DNA from 2 places in the Mesorhizobium sp. M1A.F.Ca.IN.022.06.1.1 genome. Region 1 is predicted to be linked to the other one. Evidence: riboswitches for the same ligand, from Rfam matches in the RefSeq annotation. Region 1 holds a riboswitch; the other holds the start of a gene.
What was found. A riboswitch is a leader RNA that binds a small molecule or an ion and turns the genes downstream of it on or off. The one in region 1 is predicted to bind S-adenosylmethionine.

Region 2: it holds a riboswitch for S-adenosylmethionine, as region 1 does, so the genes downstream of both, EJ078_RS18110 (homoserine O-acetyltransferase) here and EJ078_RS11330 (O-succinylhomoserine sulfhydrylase) in region 1, are expected to answer to the same signal.

The regions. Positions count from the first base shown of each region.
Region 1 covers NZ_CP034455.1:2,381,292-2,388,540, reverse strand. The annotation lists partial or broken gene EJ078_RS11335 (ceramide glucosyltransferase) at 1-527, shown strand, start outside; gene EJ078_RS11330 (O-succinylhomoserine sulfhydrylase) at 569-1,759, opposite strand; SAM riboswitch at 1,816-1,893, opposite strand; gene EJ078_RS11325 (2'-deoxycytidine 5'-triphosphate deaminase) at 2,029-3,123, shown strand; gene EJ078_RS11320 (ABC transporter substrate-binding protein) at 3,206-3,973, shown strand; gene araD1 (AraD1 family protein) at 4,021-5,010, opposite strand; gene mmsB (multiple monosaccharide ABC transporter permease) at 5,219-6,511, opposite strand; gene mmsA (multiple monosaccharide ABC transporter ATP-binding protein) at 6,508-7,249, opposite strand, start outside.
Region 2 covers NZ_CP034455.1:3,774,229-3,781,477, reverse strand. The annotation lists gene EJ078_RS18125 (sugar kinase) at 1-898, shown strand, start outside; gene EJ078_RS18120 (prephenate/arogenate dehydrogenase family protein) at 895-1,833, opposite strand; gene hisC (histidinol-phosphate transaminase) at 1,840-2,943, opposite strand; SAM riboswitch at 3,080-3,157, shown strand; gene EJ078_RS18110 (homoserine O-acetyltransferase) at 3,247-4,416, shown strand; gene metW (methionine biosynthesis protein MetW) at 4,505-5,119, shown strand; gene EJ078_RS18100 (Stf0 family sulfotransferase) at 5,068-5,886, shown strand; gene EJ078_RS18095 (glycosyltransferase) at 6,001-6,990, shown strand; gene EJ078_RS18090 (glycosyltransferase family A protein) at 7,192-7,249, shown strand, end outside.

The DNA.
Region 1 (7,249 bases):
GGAGCAAGCCGATGCTGGATGCAAATGGCGGCATCCAGGCTTTGGCCGCCGAGATCGCCGAGGACGCGGCGGCGACCAAGCTGGTCAACAGCCTAGGCCTTCGGGTCAATCTCGTGGCCTCGCCCTTCGAGCAACCGCTCGGCCAGCGCACGCTCGCCGAAATCTGGTCGCGCCAGGCGCGCTGGGCGCGGCTGCGCCGCGTCACCTTCCCATTGTTCTTCGCGCCCGAAATCCTGACCGGTGTGGTCGCGCCGCTGCTTATGGCGCTGATTGCGGCGGCAAGCGCCGGTGTCAGCCTGCCCACGACCGCGCTCTGCGTGCTGGCGATCGCCTATGTGCCCGAATGCATGCTCGCCTGGTCCAAGGGCTGGTATCTGTCGCCGCGCAGCGTCACCGCGATGATCGTGCGCGACGCGATGCTTCCCGCCATCTGGGCGCGCGGCTGGCTTGGCGTGGCCGTCGAATGGCGTGGCAACGCAATGACCATCCGCAACAGCGGGATGACTGAACTCGAAGAGATTGCTTGAGCCGGCTGCGGCTCAAGCGTCTTCTTTGCCGCCGTGACGGTTCATTCCTTCGCCGCCTTCAGCGCCTGTTCGATGTCGGCGAGCAGGTCGTCGGTATCCTCCAGCCCGACGGAGAGCCTGAGCGTGCCTGGTCCGATGCCGAGCTCGGCGCGGGCCTCGTCAGTGAGGTTTTTGTGCGTCGTCGTCGCCGGATGCGTGATCAGGCTCTTTGCGTCGCCGAGGTTGTTCGAGATCAGCACGATGTCGAGCGCGTTCTGGAAGGCGAAGGCCGCCTGCTTGCCGCCCTTGACGTCGAGGCAGATCAGCGTCGAGCCGCCCGACATCTGCTTCCTGACGATATCCGCCTGGGGATGGTCGGCCCGGCCCGGATAGATGACGCGGGCGATCTCCGGCCGGCCAGCCAGGAAGTCCGCGATCTTGCCGGCGCTTTCGGTCTGCTGGCGCACGCGCAGCGGGAGCGTCTCGAGGCCCTTCAGCAGCGTCCATGCGTTGAATGGCGACAGGCTCGGGCCGGTGTGCCGGAAATAGTCGTGCAGGTTCTCGTCGATCCACTTCTTGTCCGACAGGATGACGCCGCCGAGGCAGCGGCCTTGTCCGTCGATATGCTTGGTCGCCGAGTAGACCACGATATGGGCGCCGAGCTGCAGCGGCTTCTGCTGCAGCGGCGTGGCAAAGACGTTGTCGACGATCACGCGTGCGCCGATCGAATTGGCTAAAGCGGCGACAGCGGCGATATCGACCACTTCCAGCGTCGGGTTGGTCGGGCTTTCCAGGAAGAACAGCTTGGTGTTCGGCCTGACCGCTTTTTCCCAATTGGCAATGTCGGTGCCGTCGATCAGCGTCGCCTCGATGCCATAGCGCGGCGCCAGCGTCTCGACCACCCAGCGGCAGGAGCCGAACAGCGCCCGCGCCGCAACGATGTGATCGCCGGCCTTGACGCTGCACAGCAGGGCGGCGGACACGGCGGCCATGCCGGAAGCGGTGGCGCGTGCGTCTTCGGCGCCTTCCAGCGCGCACATGCGCTTCTCGAACATATCGACGGTCGGGTTGGCGTAGCGCGAATAGATGAAGCCGGGTTCCTCCCCCTTGAAGCGGGCTTCCGCTGCCTGGGCCGTCTCGTAGACATAGCCCTGGGTGAGATACATCGCCTCGGCGGTCTCGCCGAAGCCGGAACGCAGCGTCCCGCCATGCACGAGTGCCGTCTGAGGTTTCCAGTTACGCGTCTTGGTCATCGCCCTGCTTCCAAACACAAAAAAACCGGCCGCGACGTCGCAACCGGTCCATACGGCCTTGCGGCCCGACGGTCCTTTAGCGACTTGTTTAACGTGGCTGCAAGCCGACCGGCCAAATCACCACGGGATAACGACCCTTTAGACCCGCACCGCGCTTGCGTCAATTGCCGGCTTGATTAAGAGGTTTGTACCAGGCAGCTTCCGCAAAAGTGTCCCGCGGTTTTGCGACAGGAAACTGCGACGACAATGACTTCGCCCGGAGCCAGACATTGCGGCAGACAGGCATTCTTCCGGATCAGGACATCGCGGCGCTCTTCCAGTCGGGCGCGCTGAAGTCGCCGCGCGCGCTCGGCACCAACCAGATCCAGCCGGCTAGCCTCGATCTGAGACTGGGCGACAAGGCCTTTCGCGTGCGCGCTTCCTTTCTGCCCGGTCCCGATCATCTGGTGGCCGACAAGCTGGACCGGCTGAAGCTGCATGAGATCAACCTCGCCGAGGGCGCGGTGCTGGAGACGGGCTGCGTCTACATCGTGCCGCTGCAGGAAAGCCTGGCGCTGCCGGCGGAAGTCTCGGCTTCGGCCAACCCGAAGAGCTCGACCGGACGGCTCGACATTTTCACGCGTGTCATGACCGACCGCGGCCATGAGTTCGACAAGATCGCCGCCGGCTATCATGGCCCGCTCTATCTCGAGGTCAGCCCGCGCACCTTCCCGATCGTCGTGCGCGCCGGCTCGCGCCTGTCGCAGATCCGCTTCCGCACCGGCAATGCCGTGCTGTCGGAGAATGAGTTGCGTGACCTCCATCACGCCGAGATGCTGGTTGCGACCGAGCCGCCCAACATCTCCGGCGGCGGCATTGCGCTCTCTATCGATCTCGACGGCGACAAGGACGGCCTGGTCGGCTATCGCGGCAAGCACCACACCGGCCTCGTCGACGTCGACAAGCGCGCCGCTCAGGATGTGGTCGACTTCTGGGAACCGCTCTACAAGAGCGGGGCCGGCGAGCTCGTGCTCGACCCGGACGAGTTCTACATCCTGGTCTCTCGCGAAGCCGTGCACGTGCCGCCGCTCTATGCCGCCGAGATGACGCCTTTCGATCCGCTGGTCGGCGAGTTCCGCGTCCACTATGCCGGCTTTTTCGACCCGGGCTTCGGCCATTCCGCCGCCGGCGGCAGCGGCAGCCGCGCGGTGCTTGAAGTGCGCAGCCACGAGGTGCCGTTCATCCTCGACCACGGCCAGATCGTAGGCCGCCTCGTCTACGAGCATATGCTGAAGCGGCCGCAGGCGCTCTATGGCAGCGAGCTGGGTTCCAACTATCAGGCGCAGGGGCTGAAGCTCTCCAAGCATTTTCGCGCCGCGCGCTGATCGCCAGGCTGTGCTTGCCCGGCCTCGCGCGCCGTGCTTGGCTGCGTCTGAGCATGTAGCAACTGAACCCAAGGGGATGAAAATGCAGATATCCAGATGGATCCTGTCGGCTGCGGCCGCCGCCATGCTGGCGCTCGGCGTCGGTTCGGTAGACGCGGCCGAAAAGATCAAGATCGGCACCGAGGGCGCCTATCCGCCCTTCAACACCATCACGCCGGACGGCAAGGTGGAAGGCTTCGACATCGACATCGCCAATGCGCTCTGCGCGCAGATGAAGGTCGAATGCGAGATCGTCACCCAGGATTGGGATGGCATCATTCCGGCCCTGCAGGCCAAGAAATTCGACGCCATCATCGCCTCGATGAGCATCACCGAGGAACGCAAGAAGCAGGTCGCCTTCACCCACAAATACTACACCACGCCGCTTGCGCTGGTCGCCCTGAAGGACGCCGATATCGCCTCGACCGAGCCGGCCTCGCTTGCCGGCAAGACGGTCGGTGCCCAGGCCTCGACCACCCAGGCCAACTACGCCCAGGACGTCTACGCCAAGGCCGGCGCCGAGGCGAAGCTCTACCCGACCCAGGAAGAGGCGGTCACCGATCTGCTCAACGGCCGGCTCGACGCCGTCATCTCGGACAAGTTCGTGCTGGTCGACTGGATGAAGAAGGCGAGCGACGGCTGCTGCAAGCTGGTGGGCGACGTCAAGGGCACCGAGACCGAGGCCGGCATCGCCGTGCGCCTGGAGGACACCGCCCTGCGCGACCGCCTCAACGCGGCCATCGACGCCATTGTTGCCGACGGCACCTACAAGAAGATCCAATCGAAGTATTTCGATTTCGATATTTATTGAGGTTGAAGCTGCCAATCTCCCCCCTCGTGGGGGAGATCACGCTAACCTCACAGCGCCTTCACCGCCACCTTCACTGGCTTCTCGATCTCGAGCGGGTTGCGCAGCGGCAGGCCGAAATCCTTGGCCTCGATCTCGAACGTGTCGCCTTCCTCGGTCCTGACGCCGTCTGCGAACGAGAGTGTGGCGGTGCCGAACATGTGCACATGCACGTCGCCCGGCTGGCGGAAGGCCGAATATTTGAAATGGTGATGCTCGAGATTGGCGATGGTGTGCGACATGTTCGCCTCGCCGGACAGGAACGGCTTTTCCCAAAGCACTTTGCCGTCGCGCCAGATTCGTGAAGAGCCCCTTATGTCGGCGGGCAGCTCGCCGATCAGGATTTCCGGTCCGAACGAGGCGTTGCGCAGCTTGGAATGGGCGAGGAACAGGTAGTTCACGCGCTCGGTCACATGGTCGGAAAACTCGTTGGACAGCGTGAAGCCGACGCGGAACGGCGCGCCGTCGTCGCCGATGACATAGATGCCGGCGATCTCCGGCTCCTCGCCGGCGTCTTGCGCGAAGGCCGGCGACATCAGCGCGGCACCGGGCGCCACCGCCATGGTGCCGTTGCCCTTGTAGAACCATTCCGGCTGCACGCCGATCTCGCCCTTGGCCGGCTTGCCGCCCTCCAGCCCCATGCGGAACATCTTCATGGAATCGGTGAGCTGCTCCTCGCCGTCGCTGAGCTTCTTGTGCATGGAATCGCGTGTCGCGGCGGAGCCGAGATGTGTAAGCCCGGTGCCGGTAAGGTGGAGATGCGCGGGGTCGGGATGGTTGATCGGCGACACCAGGCGTCCCTTCTTGTAGACGGCGTCGAGGTCGACCGTCTCGCCATAGCCCTTGCGCTCGATCAGCGCCTCGAGCCCGGTGCCGGTGCGGGCTGCCTCCATCGCCAGCGAATAGACGCTGCGCGCGCCGTTGATGATCCGGGTCTTGCCGCCGCTGCGGGCAACGACGCGGATCGTCTCGGCGTCATCGAGGCTCTGGGAAATCAGCATGATGAACCCTCTCTCTTTTGCCTTGGCCCGGCTGCCGATTGGCAAGCCCTGACCGGCGCAGCCCGGAACCGATCCGCGCCACGGTTGAAACTCTTCGTCCGGATTGCACTCGCGAGCCTGGTCCTTCCAGGACTTCTTCGCGCCGACGGGTTGCCGGCAGCTTCGCGATCTAGAACCCGTATGCCTCCTTAGTCCTTGCCTCCGGCCTCTACGCCTTGTTCTTGTTGTAGACGTCGAAGATGACGGCACCGAGCAGCACCAGGCCTTTGACCACCTGCTGCCAGTCGACATTGACGCCCATGATCGACATGCCGTTGTTCATCACGCCCATGATGAAGCCGCCGACCACGGCGCCGATGACCTGTCCGACACCGCCCATCGCCGAGGCGCCCCCGATGAAGACCGCGGCGATCACGTCGAGCTCGCTGCCCAGACCGGCGGCCGGGACGGCCTGGCCGAGGCGAGCGGCGATGATCAGGCCGCCGAGCGCCGACAGCACGCCCATGTTGATGAAGACGAGCAGCGTCAGCCTTTCGGTGTTGATGCCCGACAGCTGCGCCGCCTTGGCGTTGCCGCCCATCGCATAGATGCGGCGGCCGATGGTCATGCGCTTGGTGACGAAGACGAACAGCGAGATCAGCACGCCCATCACCAGAAGCACCACCGGCAGGCCCCTGTAGCTGGCGAACTGGAAGACCAGGAACAGCGCCAGCGCGCTGCCGACCAGCGTCTTGACGACGAACAGCGGGAAGGGCTCGGCCTCATAGCCATGCCGTTCGCGCTTACGCCGTGTCCTGAAGCCGAAATAGGCATAGGCGAGCACCGCGACCAGACCGAGCACGATCGTCGTCATGTGCAGCGTAAGGCCGCTGCCGACGATGGTCTTGCCGGCGGCATTCACCGTCGGCGGAATGAGCGTCAGCGGGCCGATGACGTCGGGGATGAAGCCGGAGCTCAACGCCTTGAAGCTGTCGGGAAGCGGACCTACCGAGGAGCCGCCGCCAAGCAGTGCCTGGCAGATGCCGCGGAAGATCAGCATGCCCGCCAGCGTCACGATGAAGCTCGGTATTCGGTGATAGGCGATCCAATAGCCTTGCGCCGCGCCGATAAGCGCACCGACGATCAAGCAAACGATAGAGACCACCAGAGGATTGCTGAATACACCGAGCGGCCAGATGACCATCATCATTGCGGCAAGCGCGCCGATGAAGCCGGCGACCGATCCCACGCTGAGGTCGATATAGCCGGCGACGATCACCAGCAGCATGCCAAGCGCCATCACGATGATGAACGAGTTCTGCTGCACCAGGTTGCTGAGGTTGACCGGTTTGAACAGCGTGCCGGACGTCGTGTACTGGAAGAACAGCATGATGACGATCAGCGCGATGATCAGTCCGTATTCGCGCAGGTTCGTCGTCAGCGCCGAAACGGCGACACGCGGACCATGCTTGACGTCTTCGGCGACGCCGCTCTGCGGCGCGGGAGCGCTTTCTGTGCTCATGAGGCTTTTTTTCCTTCTCCCCGAACGATGGCGCGCATGATCTTTTCCTGGCTGGCGTCGCTTGCCGCCATTTCGCCGACGATACGCCCTTCGTTCATGACATAGATGCGGTCGGTGATGCCGAGCAATTCCGGCATTTCCGACGAGATGACGACGATTGCCTTTCCCTCTGCGGCGAGGCGGGCGATGATCGTGTAGATTTCGTACTTGGCGCCGACGTCAATGCCGCGCGTCGGTTCGTCGAGGATCAGCACTTCCGGGTCGGCGAACAGCCATTTCGACAGCACCACCTTCTGCTGGTTGCCGCCCGAAAGATTGCCGGTCAGCTGATAGACGCTGGATGCGCGGATGTTGGTCTTCTTGCGATAGTCGTTGGCGACGCTCATCTCGCGCATGTCGTCGATGACGCCGCGGCTGGAGACGCCTCCCAAATTGGCCAGCGTCACGTTGTGCTTGATGTGGTCGATAAGGTTGAGGCCAAAGGTCTTGCGGTCCTCGGTGACATAGGCGATCCGGTTCTCCACCGCCTTGCTCACCGTCGAAAGATCGAGAGGCTTACCCCTGAGCAGGACCTCGCCGCTGATATGCCGGCCGTAGGAACGGCCGAACAGGCTCATCGCGAATTCGGTGCGGCCGGCGCCCATCAGCCCGGCAATGCCGACCACCTCGCCCTTGCGCACATTGAGGTTGACGTTCTTGATCACCTGCCGCTCGGCGTGGATCGGATGGTACACCGAC
Region 2 (7,249 bases), 1.4 Mb from region 1:
GATCCTGCGTCTCGAGACGCTGCCCGCGCATCAGGGCAAGTTCATCGCCAGCGACGGTGTCCAGATCGCCTCCGGCATGGCGACGAGTGCGGCGTGCGCCGCGCATCGCCTCGGCGCCGATGTGTCGCTTTGGGCGAGCGCGGGAGACGATGCGGTCGGCGACCGGCTGATCGCCGAGATCGAGGCGGAAGGCGTCGATTGCAGCCTGGTCCGCCGCGTCGCCGGCGCGCGCTCGGCGCTGGCCGCGATCCTAGTGGATGCCCATGGCGAGCGCATCATCGTGCCCTTCTATGACAGCAGGGCGCAAGCCGATCCCGACACGCTGCCGCTTGCCGAACTTTCCGCCTTCGACGCCGTGCTGGTGGACGTCCGCTGGCCGGGCGCCGCTGCACTTGCCTTGGCGGCCACGCGGGACGCCGGCCGTCCGGCGATCCTCGACGCCGACACCGCGCCGGTCGACGTGCTCGAGCGGCTTTTGCCGTTGGCCTCGCACATCGTCGCCTCGGAGCCGGCGGCGCGGATCGTCTGCGGCCATGCGCTCGATCCGGAAAGCGCATGCGCCGATCTCGCCTCGCGCACCGACGCCTTCGTCGCGGTGACGGGCGGCGCTGCCGGAACCTGGTGGCATGATCGGGGAACCGGTCGCGTCCGGCATGTCGAGGCGCCGAAGGTCAAGGCGGTCGACACGCTCGCCGCCGGCGACGTCTTCCACGGCGCCTTCGCCGTCGGCCTTGCCGAAGCCATGCCGCCCGAGCAGGCGCTGCGCTTTGCCAGCGCCGCCGCCGCGCTTAAATGCCTGCGCTTCGGCGGCCGGCTCGGCGCTCCGGACAGAGCCGAGACAATGGCCATGATGGCGGCGCACTGGCCCGCATCGGGACAGATCGAGCAGAAGGCCTAGGGCTTGGCCCCCGGGTGCTCCACGGCCTGACGGCCGAAATCCGGCACATCGATATCCTGGCCGGCCTCAATGATCGAGCGGCGGATGGCGCGCGTGCGGGTGAACAGGTCGAACAGCTTCTCGCCGTCGCCCCAGCGGATCGCTCGCTGCAACGAGGCCAGATCCTCCGAGAAGCGCGCCAGCATTTCCAGGATCGCGTCCTTGTTGTGCAGGCACACGTCCCGCCACATGGTCGGGTCGGAAGCGGCCAGTCGGGTAAAGTCGCGAAAACCGGAAGCGGAGTATTTGATGACTTCCGTCTTGGTCACCGATTCCAGGTCGTCGGCGGTGCCGACGATGTTGTAGGCGATGATATGCGGCAGATGCGAGACGATGGCCAAGGTCATGTCGTGATGCTGCGGGTCCATCGTGTCGATGTTGGAGCCGCAGCGCCGCCAGAATTCGGAGAGCTTTTCCAGCGCCTCCGGATCCGTGCCCGGCAGCGGCGTGAAGATGCACCAGCGGTTGTCGAAGAGATCGGCGAAGCCGGCATCCGGCCCGGACTTTTCCGTGCCCGCCAGCGGGTGCCCGGGGATGAAATGCACACCGACGGGCACATGCGGCTGCATTTGCGCGATCACCGAAGCTTTGGTTGAGCCGACATCGGTGAGGATCGCGCCTTTCTTCAGCGCCGGCGCGATCTCGGCCGCGACCTCGCCGGACGAGCCGACCGGAACCGAGACGATGACGAGATCCGCGTCGCGCACCGCGTCTTCGGCCTCGGTCGTGTAGGAATCGCCGAGACCCAGTTCCTCGGCGCGCTTGAGCGTCGATTGGCTGCGCGTCGCGACAGCGATGTGGCGCGCCAGGCCTTCCCGGCGGATGACGCGGGCCAGCGACGAACCGATCAGGCCGATGCCGACCAGCGCTATTCTTCCGAACATCGGTGCTGTCATGGTGCTTCAGCTTTTCAGAAATGTCTTGAGCGCCTCGACGACGCCGCGATTGGCCTCCTCGATGCCGATGCTCATGCGCAGCGCGTTGGGAAAGCCGTAGCCGGTGACGCGCCGCAGGATGTAGCCGCGCGCGCTGAGATAGTCGTCCGCGGCCGCTGCCGAATGCTTTTTGTTGTCGGGGAAGTGGATCAGCAGGAAATTGCCGACGCTGGGCGTCACGCGCAGCCCGAGCCCGGTCAGCTCCTCGCTGACCCAGGCAAGCCACTTCTCGTTATGCGCCACGCTGCGCTCGACATGGGCGCGGTCGCGGATGGCCGCGATGCCGGCCTCGATCGCGGTTGCATTGACGTTGAAGGGCCCGCGCACCCGGTTGATGGCATCGACGATATGCGCCGGTCCGTACATCCAGCCGATGCGTGCGCCGCCGAGGCCGAGCTTGGAGAAGGTGCGGGTCATGACCACGTTCTCGGAGCTCCCGGCCAGCTCGATGCCGGCTTCATAGTCGTTGCGCCGCACATATTCGGCATAGGCCGCGTCGAGCACTAGGAGCACGCTCTTGGGCAGTCCGGCATGCAGCCGGCGCACCTCCTGGAACGGCACATAAGTGCCGGTCGGATTGTTGGGGTTGGCGAGGAACACGATCCGCGTCGCCGGCGTCACCGCGGCGAGGATTGCGTCGATGTCGGCGCTCTCGTCCGTCTCCTTGACCGCCACCGGCTTGGCGCCGGCGGCTTGGATATAGATCTTGTAAACCATGAAGGCGTGTTCGGTGAACACGGCCTCGTCTCCCGGCGCGAGATAGGTCTGCGCCAGCAGCCCCAGGATCTCGTCGGAGCCATTGGAGCAGACGATGTTTGCCGGATTGAGGCCGTGCACATCGGCGATCGCCTCGCGCAGCCGGCGGGCGGAGCCGTCGGGATAAACGTCCAATTTGGCAGCCACCTCCCGGGCGGCCTCGATCGCCTTCGGCGAGGGCCCGAGCGGATTCTCATTGGACGACAGCTTGTAGACCTTCGTCACGCCGGCCGGCGCGGTACTTTTTCCCGGCACATAGGCCTCGATGTCCATGATGCCCGCGCGGGGCGTCGGACGTGGCTGATCCTGCTTCATGTCACAAATCCGTCGAGAGGCCCTGGTTCGAGGCCGCAGCGGAAATACAGGCGGTGGCCCCGAATGTCGAGGGGCCGGCGCGCTCGCGCGTAGGCAGACCGTTGACGAAGCGCGGCGCTGGCCCTAGAAGAACAGCCGGATCTCCCGTGGTGATTTGGCCGGTCGGCTTGCAGCCACGTTAAACAATTCGCTAAAGGGCCGTTTGCAACCTGTAACCGGCTTTGCGAAGGCAGGCCGGTTTTTGTTGTCCGTTGCCGGCCGGACGCCGTATCGCGAGATCGATGCGACTGGATGGGGAATGCAATGGCCGCTCAGCGCGCTCCAAGGACCAACCACGAGGCCGACCAACCGTCGAGCCCGGTGTTGCAGTTCGGTCCCGACAAGCCGCTAAAACTCGATGCGGGCACCGTGCTGTCGCCGTTCCAGGTCGCTTACCAGACCTACGGCGCCCTCAACGACGCCCGCTCCAACGCCATCCTCGTCTGCCACGCGCTGACCGGCGACCAGCATGTCGCCAGCACCAACCCGGTGACCGGCAAGCCGGGCTGGTGGGAGGTGCTGATCGGCCCCGGCAGGATCATCGACACCAGCCGCTTTTTTGTCATTTGCGCCAACGTCATCGGCGGCTGCCTCGGCTCCACCGGCCCGGCCTCGACCGATCCGGCGACAGGCAGGCCCTATGGGCTCGACCTGCCGATCATCACCATCCGCGACATGGTGCGGGCGCAGCTGATGCTGGTCGATCATTTCGGCATCGAGAAGCTGTTCTGCGTGCTCGGCGGCTCGATGGGCGGCATGCAGGTGCTGCAATGGGCCGCAAGCTACCCGGAACGCGTCTTCTCCGCGTTGCCAATCGCCACCGGCGCCCGCCATTCCTCGCAGAACATCGCCTTCCACGAGGTCGGGCGGCAGGCCGTCATGGCCGATCCGGACTGGCACGGCGGCAAATATCTCGATTTCGGCAGGCGGCCGGAAAAGGGCCTCGCCGTGGCGCGCATGGCCGCGCACATCACTTACCTCTCGGAAGCAGCGCTGCACCGCAAGTTCGGCCGCAACCTGCAGGATCGCGAGGCGCTGACCTTCGGCTTCGACGCCGATTTCCAGATCGAAAGCTATCTGCGCCATCAAGGCATGACCTTCGTCGACCGCTTCGACGCCAACTCCTACCTCTATCTCACCCGCGCTATGGACTATTTCGACCTCGCCGCCGACCACGGCGGACGGCTGGCCGATGCCTTCGCGGGCACTAAGACACGCTTCTGTCTCGTGTCGTTCACAAGCGACTGGCTGTTTCCGACCGAGGAAAGCCGCTCGATCGTGCATGCATTGAACGCCGCCGGCGCGTCCGTCTCCTTCGTCGAGATCGAGACCGACCGCGGCCACGACGCTTTCCTGCTCGACGAACCGGAATTGTTCGCGGCCATCAACGGCTTCATAGGCTCGGCGGCGCGCGCAAGGGGGCTCAGCCTATGAGTGGCGCGCGATCTCTGTGTCCTGGCCGCATTTCTGAGGCGCCGAGATTCCGACTGGCTGGAAATGCTCAAAGGCCGGAGGTGTGCCCATGAGCGTCAATCGCGCCCAGCGTGTCGACCTCGAAGTCGTCACCGATCTCATCCCGCCGCATTCGCGCGTGCTCGATGTCGGCTCGGGCGACGGCGTGCTTCTGGAGGTTCTGCAGGCGACCAAGCAGGTCGATGGCCGCGGCCTGGAGCTGTCGCAGCGCGGCGTCAACGAATGCGTGGCGCGCGGCCTTTCCGTCGTCCAGGGCGATGCCGACAAGGACCTCGAATTCTACCCCGACAAAGGTTTTGATTTCGTCGTCCTGTCGCAAACGCTGCAGGCGACCCGCAACCCGAAACTTGTGCTCGACGAGCTGCTTCGGATCGGCAACCGCGCGATCGTCTCCTTCCCCAATTTCGGCCATTGGCGCGTGCGCTTCTCGCTGCTGATCAAGGGCAGGATGCCGGTCACCAAGGACCTGCCCTATTCCTGGTACGACACGCCGAACATCCACTTCTGCACCATTCGCGACTTCGTCAATCTGTGCGAAGAGCTCGGCGCGACGGTCGAGAAGGCGACCGCGCTCGACGCCAACGGCCAGAAGATCGGCCTGTCGATGCCCTGGTGGTTCTGGAACTTCTTCGGCCAGCAGGCGGTGTTCTTGCTGAAACGATGATCTCGCTCGATCTCTTTCGACGCCGGCCGGCCGGGGTTCAAATCCCGTCGGAAATTCTGTCGGAGATAAGCACAGGGATTCTTGTGTGCACTTCGCCGCGTACCGGCAGCAATCATCTTGCAGGACTGATGGCTTCCGCCGGGCTGGGCAATCCACTGGAGTGGTTTGGCGGGCGCCGGCTGCTCGAACAGCCAGGCTATCCGCGCGATGCCAGAGGGCAGCTTCTGAGGGCGCTGACGGAAGGACGGTCCTCTTCCGGAATCTACGCGATCAAGCTTTTTGCGAGTCAATTCGCTCAAGTTGCCAAGAAGGTGAACCTCCCCGCCAGTCTTCCCAACCTTCACTATGTGCGCCTGACGCGCAGCGATTTGCTGGGTCAGGCGATCTCATGGGCGCGTGCGCGCCAAACCCGCAGATTCCGCTCTAGCGAGGTCAATCGCGCGTCCCCACGCTATGACGGCGAGGCTATCGCCGAATCGCTCGAAAAGATTCTGATGGAAAATCTGGCCTGGGACGGGTGGTTCGCGAAAAACGGGCTGTCCTTTCTTGCGCTAACTTACGAGCAGGTCCAGCAAAACCCGAGAGGAAGCCTCGAGAAAATTGCCCAGTTGGCCGGGGTCGAGCCTGTCTGGGGAACGAATCTCGGATCAGGTCTCGAAATCCAGCGCGACGGGACCAATGACGAATGGAGAAAACGTTTCCTGTCTGAATTTGCCGACCCGTCGAGCTTCCCGCACAGAAAAAAGCGCGGGTTCCTGAAGATCTAGAAAGAATCATGCGATTGAAGCGCAAACTTGCAAATAGAATGGCACCGAGAATCGTTTGACGGCATACCCGCAGGGCTATAGCGACTGTACCGGCAAAACTGGTGGTGATTATCTATGGCTGAACACCCGATCTATTCGATCGTCATGGAGATGGAGAACGCCAAATCCATCGACTGGAACGAGATCGGCCTGGGGCTGAAGTCACTGGCGCGCGAAATCGCGGCTGTTTCCGCTACGGGTTTTGCAAGGCCAAAAGTTGTCGTGTCGCATGGCGGGCCCGATTCGGACGGCAGCTTGCTGCAAGCGAGCATTGAAGCTGAAGCGCCTGAATTGATGCAGGTTGCCGACCTGACGATCACATCTTGCCCCGACGGTCGGTATTACGAACTCAAGAACAACGGCGTGCTTTTGACCGAAGGAGACATCGTCGTTTTCCTGGATTCGGACACGGTCCCTCAGCCACGTTGGCTTTCAAATCTGCTGCAGCCGTTTCAACAGCCGCAAACCGTCTGCGTGAACGGCCATACCTATCTGTCCTACGACGACTTCTTCTCGAGAACCTTCGCCTTGATCTGGTTCTTCCCGATGGCCCGTGGAGATGAAAGATTCGCCTCGAAGCGGGCGATCAATGCCAACAATGTCGCCTTCCGGCGCCATTGGATCGTCAGCCACCCTTTCCCGGCACATAACGGCTTCAAGGTGTCCTGCACGCTGCTGATGCACCAGCTTCGGCGCGAGGGCCACAAGATCGTCAACGTTGATGCGCGCGTCTACCACTACTCTCCGCGCGGCTGGCGGTTCTTCTATTGGCGCGCGTTGGTGACCGGCAGGGACGCCGACCGCAAGTTCGTCGCGCTTCATGCCCCCAGTCGCAGCCAGCGGATCGTCAAGTCGTTCAGTCGCTGGTGGACCATGTCGTGGCGCACGACGCGACGCGTGCTCAGCCACGCGCCGCAAACGGGTATGCCTCTTTGGCAGATCCCGTTTTCACTGGTGGTAGGCCTGGCTTTTTATACCCTGGCATTTCTTGGTCATTTCAGCCTCGCTGCCGGTCTCGTAAGCGACGAAATCGAAACCGTGCCTGACTATGTCGGGCATAGTTGAAGGATAAACCGCCGCGAAGTGTTGCTTTCAAACCGCATAACTTTGAGGAAACACGCTCTGAACTTGACCCCGATGCGACACCTCAGGTGACATAGGCGGCTCTTTTCTGTAGCGTTTGCCGAATCCATCCGGGGGCGGACATGGAGGCAGGTTGTGCGAGTATCTTACGGTCATCGTTTATCTGCCCATAACGAAAGTTAGATGCCGACTGCCTCCGACCCAGCTCCGCTGATCACCGTGATCACGCCGACGCACAACC